2 regions of the Oceanobacillus sp. FSL K6-3682 genome follow, and region 1 is predicted to be linked to the other one. Evidence: predicted binding sites of a transcription regulator. Region 1 holds the regulator's gene; the other holds the start of a gene.
What was found. The regulator LexA, encoded in region 1, represses DNA repair genes until DNA is damaged. The targets are predictions, from matches to a motif close to CGAACATATGTTCG.

Region 1 (5,268 bases):
TGACATTTTATGACCCGGAAACAGGGCGGTATGGTGCTTTAGGTCATGTTATATCAGATATGGATACAAAAAAGCCAATTGATATTAAACAGGGCTCCATTATTCATTCTTCTGTTACAGCAATTGAAAAAGGAGATAATGGTTTACCAGGGGAAAAACAAGCCTCCTTTCAAACACAGGAAAAAAGAATTGGTAATATAACCAAAAATACGGATTATGGCATATTTGGGATATTAGAGAAGGAAGTAAATCATGAAAAATATGAAGAAGCATTTCCTGTTGCGTTATCTCATGAAGTCAAAGAAGGTCCTGCAAAAATTCTTACAGTAGTTGATGGAGAAAAAATTGAAGAATTTGATATTGAAATTATCAGCAGTGTTCCTCAAAAGTCAGCATCAACCAAAGGAATGGTTATTCAGATCACTGACCCCAGGTTGTTAGAATTAACAGGCGGGATTGTTCAGGGAATGAGTGGCAGTCCAATTATTCAAAATGACAAAATTATTGGTGCAGTAACACATGTGTTTGTTAATGACCCGACCTCGGGTTATGGTGTTCATATCGAATGGATGCTTGAGGACGCCGGCATTATCAAACCTGAGTCTAATCAGAATGCAGCTTAAAAAATACTTGTAATGGTGATTGCCATTACAAGTATTTTTTGATTAGTATCTCAATTTTTGCGGCTTAAAAAATAACTTGCTCATCATGGAATAGGAAGGTATAGAAGCTTATTCTCAGGTGCGAAAGTTGAGTTAGTATTATAAAGATTAAAGTTGCGTACAGTGTATGGATACAGGTGTTTTATATCCAATTACTATCTGATATAATGAAAACGTATACAAAAAAGATTAAAAATCGTGTCGAAAGTTGGTGAAAAACAAAGAAAAACAGAGAATACTTAAGAAAATCGAAATAAATCAAAAGTTTTTTGATTTTAAAGAGGATATTTATATTTTTTGTAGAATATGTAATAGGTGCATAAAAAGCAAAAGGAGGATTTTTTAGTGAGTAAAATATCTGTATGTTTTGTTGATGATAATCGTGAGTTAATTCAATTAATGGAGGATTTTTTTGGGGAACAGGAAGAAATTGAAATAGTTGGAACAGCCTTAAACGGCAGGGATTGCATCCCGCTAATTGAAGAGAAGAATCCAGATGTATTGGTATTAGATATAATCATGCCCCATATGGACGGTATTGCCGTATTAAATGAAATTAAAAAAATGGATTTAAATAAAAAACCCCATATTATTATGCTGACTGCTTTTGGCCAAGAAGAAGTAATGAAGAAAGCTGTAGATTTAGGAGCTTCTTATTTTATTCTGAAGCCATTTGACATACAGAATCTGGCTGACCAAATCTTGCAGGTTCAGGGCAGCAGCATTCCAAGAGTGTCAAATGTAAATAAAACGAATACAGAAAACAGGAAAAAACAAGATTTGGAAGCGAATATAACAAATATTATTCATGAAATTGGTGTACCTGCACATATTAAAGGATATATGTACTTAAGAGAGGCAATTACGATGGTTTATAATGACATTGAGCTTTTAGGGTCTATTACAAAAGTACTTTACCCTGATATTGCGAAAAAGTTCAACACAACTGCTTCACGGGTGGAAAGAGCTATACGCCATGCGATAGAAGTTGCCTGGAGCAGAGGAAATATAGATTCCATTTCGGCTCTATTTGGCTACACCATCAATATTTCAAAAGCTAAGCCGACAAATAGTGAATTCATTGCAATGGTGGCTGACAGATTACGTTTGGAACATAAGGTGTCATAACAATACGGTGGCAGGTATTAAACAGTCGGCATCATTTTTTTTACCCGATGTAAAGAGTCGTACTGTTTTATATACTAAATGTAAATATTTAAAACAGCTCTATTTTTTATATTCGAAAAAGTTGGTATATTACTTATTTTTGATTAACATAAGGAATGGTAAGCATCAGATTTTTGAAATGTAAAAAAAGACCGTATTAAACGTTTTGTTGATTTGATTTAGCCGAGAATAAAAACAGTAATCTGATACCATAAAGCAAGTGCTACAAGCAAAAGAGCAGAAATAATTTTTATTAGATTAGTTTTGGAAAAATAGTTCTTGCCTGGATAGACTTCTAAAAAAGTCACAATAAGTAAAAGAGTTGATAAAAATGGCAGTGTTAAGTAGTCAGCAACCTTCGTTAAATAGATAATTCCCAGAACAAAGCTGATTATAATAATCGGAAAATAAAGCCAACGTTTCTTTTTCATCGTTTCAGTCAATTTTATACACTCCTTGAACTTGTACTTTATTTAAAGCATATTAGGATCAGACTAATTTTATGTTAGAAAAAAAGGTTAACGGACACATTTTAAAATGTGTCCGTTAACCTTTTTTAGGAATTATACGACTTCGAGACAAAATGTTCTCAGCTTGTATGAATACACTTTTTTTAGTGAATATTACGGTATAATCCGATAACCTTACCCAAGATAGAAACATTTTCATAATAAAGTGGTTCCATTGTTGCGTTTTCCGGCTGCAGGCGAAAACGATTCTTTTCTTTAAAAAAACGTTTAACAGTAGCTTCGTTATCCTCGGTCATTGCTACAACGATATCGCCATTATCTGCGGAACTTTGCTGTTTGACAATAACCATATCATTGTCTAAAATACCTGCCTCAATCATACTTTCTCCATCAATTACAAGTATAAACAGATTATCCTCCGGCCCGGCTGAGGAGCTTGGAACAGGAATGAATTCTTCAATGTTTTCAATTGCTGTAATAGGGATTCCTGCAGTAACTTTTCCGATTACAGGTACATAAATAGCTTTGTCTCTGGGCGCTTCGTTTTCATTCTCATACATAATCTCAATGGCGCGGGGCTTTGTTGGATCTCTTCGTATATATCCTTTGTTCTCCAGCCTTTCTAAGTGGCCATGAACGGTAGAGCTTGAAGCTAATCCTACAGCAACAGCGATTTCACGAACAGAAGGCGGATACCCTTTTTGCTCTACTTGTTCTTTAATAAAGTCAAAAATCATCTGTTGTCTTTTTGATAGTTTTGTCATGACTTTCTCCCCTCTAGCATAGGTATTTGTTATTCACAGTATAGCACTTAAATAATAATTTTACAAACAAATGTTCTGAAAAAGTATTGACAAGAACAACTGTTCTAAATATACTGGTATCAGAACAACTGTTCCAGGACCTTATAAAATACTGAAGGGAGTTTTTTATATGTTTGAAAAACTAATGAAATCAGATGCATTTTATATTGTGGCTTTTATTATTGCATTATTATTTTTATATACGATGATGGTTACTACTGCTTAAATATTTTAGCCCGTATGGCTAATTTCCTTGCATATTTTTTAGAGAGTAAATAAAATTTGCAGTGTTGGTAAAATAAATTGTTTAAAGTGCTTGTTCTAAAAGTATGAATAAATTTTCTGTTTTATTTTTATTAGACTTATGAACGTATTCTTAAAGATGCATTTTACTTAAGAGATGAGAAAAAGAGGGCTTTGCTATTGGAGGATAAAATATTGAGAACAATAATTTATTGTCGGGTAAGTACTGAGAAAGAAACACAGGAAACATCACTTCAAAGACAATATGAAGAGTTAACAGTACTGGCTGGAAAATTAAATTTTACTATTGTGGATTGCATTGAGGAAAAGGCCAGCGGCTATGACATAGATAGAGATGGTATTTTTCAGCTTCTTGATTATTTTTCACATCAAGAAGCTGATTGTCTTTGTATTCAAGACGAGACAAGATTAGGTAGAGGAAATACTAAAATTGCTTTATTTCATCAGCTGCGGAAAATGGATATCCCTATTTATACAATTACACATGAGGGGAGGCTGGAGATAAATGAAGCTGACTCAATGGTGCTAAATATTGTCGGTATAGTGGAAGAATATCAGCGTAAACTACATAATATGAAAATAAAACGGGGGATGCGCCGCGCTGTATCAAATGGATATAAACCTCAAAAAAATTTAAATCATATCAATCAGTCTCCGGGAAGAGAGCGTACTGAAATTCCAATAGAAGAGATTGTCCGGCTTCGTCAGAATAAATTAACGTTTCACGAAATCACTACGGTTTTAAACGGTCTTGGCTTTAATGCATCAAAAGCTACAATCCACCGGCGTTATCAGGAGTATATCAATTCCTTGAATGAAAATTAATCGTAGCGTAAGATAGAAGAACAGGAAGTTTATCTCCTGTTTTTTTAGTAGAAGGAGGGACAAGTTATATGTTGTCTAAAGATAAATTAGATAGAATTAATATTTTAGCCAATAAAGCAAAAAATGAAGGATTAACAGAGGAAGAAAAAAATGAGCAGCAAACATTACGTAAAGAGTATTTAGCAAATGTACGAGGCTCTTTTAAAAATCATCTGAAAGGGATGACAGTAGTTGATCCGGAAGGTAATGATGTTACCCCGCAAAAGCTTCGTGATTATCAGGAACGCAGTAAAAAACACTAATTCTTCACATTCTTCATATTGACTTAGCTTGTATAGTAAAGGATTTCATTATAAAATAGAGATAGAAATAGAATATGTTTTGAAGTGGAAGGAGAAAAATAATGACACAACAAATTGAAGAACTATCCATTAATACGATTCGTACGTTATCCATTGATGCGATTGAAAAAGCAAACTCCGGACATCCTGGTTTACCAATGGGGGCGGCGCCTATGGCTTACACCCTCTGGACAGATTTTATGAATCATAACCCAAAAAATTCGAAATGGTTCAATCGTGACCGTTTTGTTTTATCTGCTGGTCATGGATCTATGCTGCTTTACAGTCTATTGCATTTATCCGGCTATAAAGTGTCTATCGATGATTTAAAAGAGTTCCGTCAGTGGGATTCTAAAACTCCGGGGCATCCGGAAGTACATCATACGGACGGTGTGGAAGCAACTACAGGGCCATTAGGTCAGGGGATTGCTATGTCTGTTGGAATGGCAATGGCTGAAGCACATCTTAGTGCTACTTATAATAAAGAAGCGTATAATGTGGTAGACCATTATACATATGCTATTGTCAGTGACGGGGATTTAATGGAAGGGATTTCTCATGAGGCGGCATCTTTAGCCGGTCATCTCGGCTTAGGCAAACTGATCGCCCTTTATGATTCAAATGATATTTCCTTAGATGGTGATTTGGATCGCGCATTCTCTGAAAACACGGAACAACGCTTTAAAGCATACGGCTGGCAAGTGCTTCGGGTAGAAGACGGAAATGATGTAGATGC
Region 2 (5,268 bases), 150 kb from region 1:
CTCCAACATCTGTACTTGAGATATCAAATGTTAGTGATGAAGCTGTATTAACGCTGGAATCAGCTGATGCAGACTTGAACAGCTGGTTAGATGTAACCGGCGGAGATGACGAGTCCTTATTCAGCGGCAATTTTGATGCAGAAGCATCCCCATTAGAAATTGATATTTCTGATGAAGATTCCGTATTACTAAATATAGGTAATTCATCAGCTGTAACAATTTCTGTTGATGGAACAGATATTGAGTACCCAACATCTGCAATCCATCAGCGTTTAGAGTTACAAATTAGTAATTAACTATATTAAGTAACCTGTAAACCCTCCCTGAAAGGGAGGGTTTACTTCATGCACATGATGCACTATAAGAGGATGTTCAAAAAGTCCAATAAAGATGACGCGGCGATAAGAGGATCTTCTACTAAGAACGGGTACGTCGTGTGGGCAACAACGTAGAAGGCGCCGCAACACGTGAGAAGTGCGTTGACTAGCTTTTTCCGATGGGACTGAGATTACTCGTCCCATCGAAAAATTTGCGATTACTTGCCCCACCAAGAGCGTTACTCACGTATTATAAAGCATACGTTCCGCTCAGAAAAAACTAGTCGTATTAAACTTCTTGGTCCTATTTATCCGACTTTTTGAACACGTACTATAAGAAAAAATGGAGGATATAAAATGAATTTACCAAATAAACTAACTTTTTCTCGTATTTTAATGATACCGCTTTTTATGATATTACTGGCAGTACCCTTTCCATGGGGAAGCTGGAATATTGGAAATGCAGAATTACCCGTTGCTCATTTTGCTGCAGCTCTGATATTTATTATTGCAGCAGGCACAGACTGGGTAGATGGCTATTATGCAAGAAAACATAATCTGGTTACCAATTTAGGGAAATTTATGGATCCTTTAGCAGATAAGCTGCTTGTTTCTGCAGCCCTTATTTTATTAGTAGAGATAGAGCTTGCTCCAGCATGGGTTGTTATTATTATTATCAGCAGAGAGTTTGCAGTTACTGGATTAAGGCTGGTTGCAGCAGGTGAAGGAATTGTTTTGGCTGCAGGGAGTATGGGGAAATTAAAAACAGCTACACAAATGATTGCCATAGCTTCTTTATTGCTGCATAATTTTCCATTTTCTTATATGAGCTTCCCATTTGGTACGATTATGTTATATATTTCTTTAGTGTTCACTATTATTTCAGGGGTGGACTATTTTGTTAAAAACTGGCATGTGATGAGGGATTCTAAATGACAAAAAATTATCAAGCAGAAATTGTTGCAGTAGGTACAGAATTATTATTAGGCCAAATAGCAAATACAAATGCCCAGTGGCTGTCTGAACAATTAGCTACTTATGGAATTAATGTTTATAACCATACCGTAGTGGGAGATAATTTAGATCGTGTCGAGCAGACATTTCGGCTGGCACAGTCACGTTCGGATATTGTCATTGTCACAGGCGGTTTAGGGCCTACAGAGGATGATTTAACCCGTGAAGGTTTTGAACAAATGACCGGCCTTGAAATTCTAGAAGATAAGACTACGATGGAGAAGATAGAAAGTTATTTTAAAGAACGCAACCGTACGATGACGCCGAATAATCGCAAGCAGGCCCGAGTATTTAAAGGCGCCAGTGTTTTAAAAAATAATGCTGGTATGGCTCCGGGAATGTATGTAGATTATCAGGATACACATTGGTTCTTTTTGCCGGGAGTTCCACGGGAAATGAAGCAAATTTCATCAGAAGAATTATTTCCATTTTTAGAAAACTTAACAGGCAAACAGCAGGTAATCCAATCCACGGTCTTAAAATTTATTGGTATCGGCGAATCTAATCTGGAGCATGAACTGACAGATATGATTCATGGACAGACAAATCCGACAATAGCTCCCCTTGCTCAGGATCAGGGTGTGGTCATCCGGGTTACAGCAAGTGCTTCATCGAAAGAAGGTGCCCAAAAGCTGGTCGCAGATAAAAAGCAGGAAATTTTAGCCCGTATCGGTGAATACTGCTTCGGTGAGGACGATCAGACGATTGAGAATAAAGTTATTGAGTTATTAGCTGAAAAAGAAAAAACAATTGGTGCAGCAGAAAGTTTAACAGGAGGATTATTCTCTAGTAATCTTGTGTCAGCCGCTGGAGCCTCCAATGTTTTTGCAGGCAGTTTAATTACTTATCAAACATCTGCAAAGGAATCTTTATTAGATTTATCTCCGGAATGGATTGCTGAATACGGTGTGGTGAGTAAGGAATGTGCTGAAAAGATGGCTGAACAGGCAGCTTTTAAATTAAATACACCAATGGCTATTTCTTTTACAGGGGTTGCCGGTCCTGATACGCAGGAAGAAAAACCGGTCGGACAAGTCTATATTGCTATTTTTGATGAAGAGAAAATTGTAGAGTCAAGCTCTATCCTTTTATCAGGAAACCGTAATAATATCCGTGAAAGAGCTGCATTAAAAGGCTTTGAATTATTATATCAATACTTAAAATAATTTTTTAAGGTGAATGAAAGTTTTATTTTTATTACAAAAGAGGCAGATTTAATAATTCAGTTTATATAAGAGAGAGAATTGGGCATTTTTGAACAAAAGAATGTATAGATTTTAATTTTTGAAGTAAAATCTGATATAAAAATAGCAGAACATTTATTCGTCTTTTTGCTTGTTAAATATGTAAAAACGTTGTATGATGGATAAAGATAGATAAAGGAGGTAGTTTCGGTGAGTGATAAACAACAAGCTTTAGATATGGCTTTAAGACAAATAGAGAAACAATTTGGTAAAGGTTCTATTATGAAAATGGGGGAACATGAAATACCTAAGATGGCAACTATTCCAAGTGGTTCATTGGCTTTAGATGTAGCTCTTGGAATTGGCGGGTATCCGAAAGGAAGAGTAGTAGAGATATATGGTCCGGAATCTTCCGGTAAAACTACCGTTGCGCTTCATGCTATTGCAGAAGCTCAAAAAAAAGGTGGTCAGGCAGCTTTTATTGACGCAGAGCATGCATTAGATCCCATCTATGCAAGAGCTTTAGGCGTTAATATTGACGAACTTCTGCTATCGCAGCCGGATACAGGAGAACAAGCTTTGGAAATTGCTGAAGCGCTTGTTCGAAGCGGTGCAGTAGATATTGTTGTTGTAGACTCTGTAGCAGCACTTGTACCAAAAGCAGAGATTGAAGGGGAAATGGGAGACTCTCATGTCGGCTTGCAGGCAAGATTAATGTCGCAGGCACTTCGTAAGCTTTCAGGGGCAATTAATAAATCAAAAACGACAGCTATTTTTATTAACCAGATCCGTGAAAAAGTAGGCGTTATGTTTGGAAATCCAGAAACTACTCCCGGCGGCCGTGCATTAAAATTCTATTCTTCTGTAAGACTGGAAGTGCGCCGTGCCGAAACACTTAAGGTTGGCAATGACGTGGTAGGGAATAAAGCCCGTATTAAGGTTGTGAAAAACAAAGTAGCACCTCCGTTCAAACAGGCTGAAGTAGATATTATGTATGGTAAAGGTGTTTCCAAAGAAGGAGAGGTCCTTGATATTGGCTCGGATCTTGATATCGTACAAAAAAGCGGTGCCTGGTATTCTTATAATGGAGACCGTTTAGGTCAAGGCAGAGAGAATGCTAAAATATTCCTGAAGGAAAATGAAGCATTATTTGAAGAAATCAGCGGAGCAATTCGTGATCATTATGAGCTCGACAAAGACTTGGAACAGCCTGAAGAAAAATCAAAAGAAGAGCAGGAAAGCCTGGATCTTTAATATAACCTGCTTTGTACCTCACTCAAAAACCATAGTACATCTGTGCTATGGTTTTTTTGTTGCCAGGAAATTATAGAATTATTGCCTTGTGGATAACTATTTATAGAAAAATAGCCGCGTCCAGCTCCGAGCGCCAAACTTTAGAGATTTCACGTCACGCCCTACGATAAAGAAGACTTAGCGATTGTCAAGCCGTCAGGCGTAGACAGAGGTAAAGTCGCACTTATGCCCTGTGGGTGAAAGTCAACATCGGTTTAAAGTAAAGGAAGTTCGACCAAGGTCGAACCACCCCCAAAGACCGGGGGCGCAATCTCTACGTTTTTAAGCAGGCGCTCTGCGCTTTTGTTCTGAAGTTCAGGAATACTATACCCAGCTCTGAATGTCAAAAACGGGAGGAAATAACACATTTCGGAACAGCTAAATGTATACCGGAAACCTGATATCATCGGCGTTTCGTCAAGAGTAGCACACTCTTAAACTATAGGATGTTTTGCAGGGGTTTGTTCTTATAAACAAACTATATAACAAAATTTCGAATATATTTTAATTTATATATCGGGTGCTCCTTGACATTCAGGCTGGTGAGAATTAATATTAATAGTGTATAATTTTATAATTTGTATTATGAAATTACCTTTATTTTAATGCATTTGAAAATGTGATATGCCGACAAATACGCAATTTACAATTTTATAGGCAATAGGAGGTGAAGTTATGAACACAGCTATTATTATCATCTCCATTTTGCTTGCTCTAGTCGTCGGTATTGTTGTTGGTTATCTGGTACGTAAATCTATTGCAGAAGCTAAGATTTCTAGTGCGGAAACATTAGCTAAACAAATTATGGACGAAGCACGTAGAAATGCAGATGCTGCTAAGAAAGAGGCGCTTCTGGAAGCAAAGGATGAGAATCACAAGCTTCGTCAGCAAGCCGAAGATGAGATTCGTGAGCGTCGTATGGAAGCTCAGAAGCAAGAAAATCGTCTGATGCAAAAAGAAGAAAATCTGGACAGAAAAAGTGAAACATTAGACAAACGTGAAGTTCTGCTTGAACAGAAAGAACAAACTTTAGTGGAACAACAACAACAAATTGAAGAAATGAAAAGCAAAGTGGAAGCTATGAAAGACGAGCAGCAAGCTGAGCTTGAGCGCATTTCAGGATATACAACCGAACAAGCGAGACAACTTATTTTAGAGCGTATCGAAAAAGAAGTACAGCACGAATCAGCGGTAATGATTAAAGAAGCTGAAAATCGTGCGAATGAAGAAGCAGATAAGAAAGCGAAAAATATCTTATCACTTGCACTTCAAAGATGCGCAGCTGATCACGTTGCTGAAACAACGGTCTCTGTTGTGAACTTGCCAAACGATGAGATGAAAGGCCGCATTATCGGTAGAGAAGGACGGAATATCCGTACATTAGAAACATTAACAGGAATTGATTTAATTATTGATGATACCCCTGAAGCAGTTATTCTTTCCGGTTTTGATCCGATACG

Region 2: a site for LexA is predicted at 2,644-2,657, ahead of recA (recombinase RecA). Genes of this name have one in related genera too.

The regions. Positions count from the first base shown of each region.
Region 1 is NZ_CP150263.1:2,689,561-2,694,828, reverse strand. Features, by position in the region: gene spoIVB (SpoIVB peptidase) at 1-623, shown strand, start outside; gene spo0A (sporulation transcription factor Spo0A) at 1,008-1,790, shown strand; gene MHH51_RS13445 (hypothetical protein) at 2,009-2,272, opposite strand; gene lexA (transcriptional repressor LexA) at 2,443-3,063, opposite strand; gene MHH51_RS13435 (recombinase family protein) at 3,541-4,191, shown strand; gene MHH51_RS13430 (DUF896 domain-containing protein) at 4,260-4,493, shown strand; gene tkt (transketolase) at 4,595-5,268, shown strand, end outside.
Region 2 is NZ_CP150263.1:2,836,945-2,842,212, reverse strand. Features, by position in the region: gene MHH51_RS14225 (RodZ domain-containing protein) at 1-296, shown strand, start outside; gene pgsA (CDP-diacylglycerol--glycerol-3-phosphate 3-phosphatidyltransferase) at 675-1,253, shown strand; gene MHH51_RS14215 (competence/damage-inducible protein A) at 1,250-2,497, shown strand; gene recA (recombinase RecA) at 2,726-3,769, shown strand; gene rny (ribonuclease Y) at 4,484-5,268, shown strand, end outside.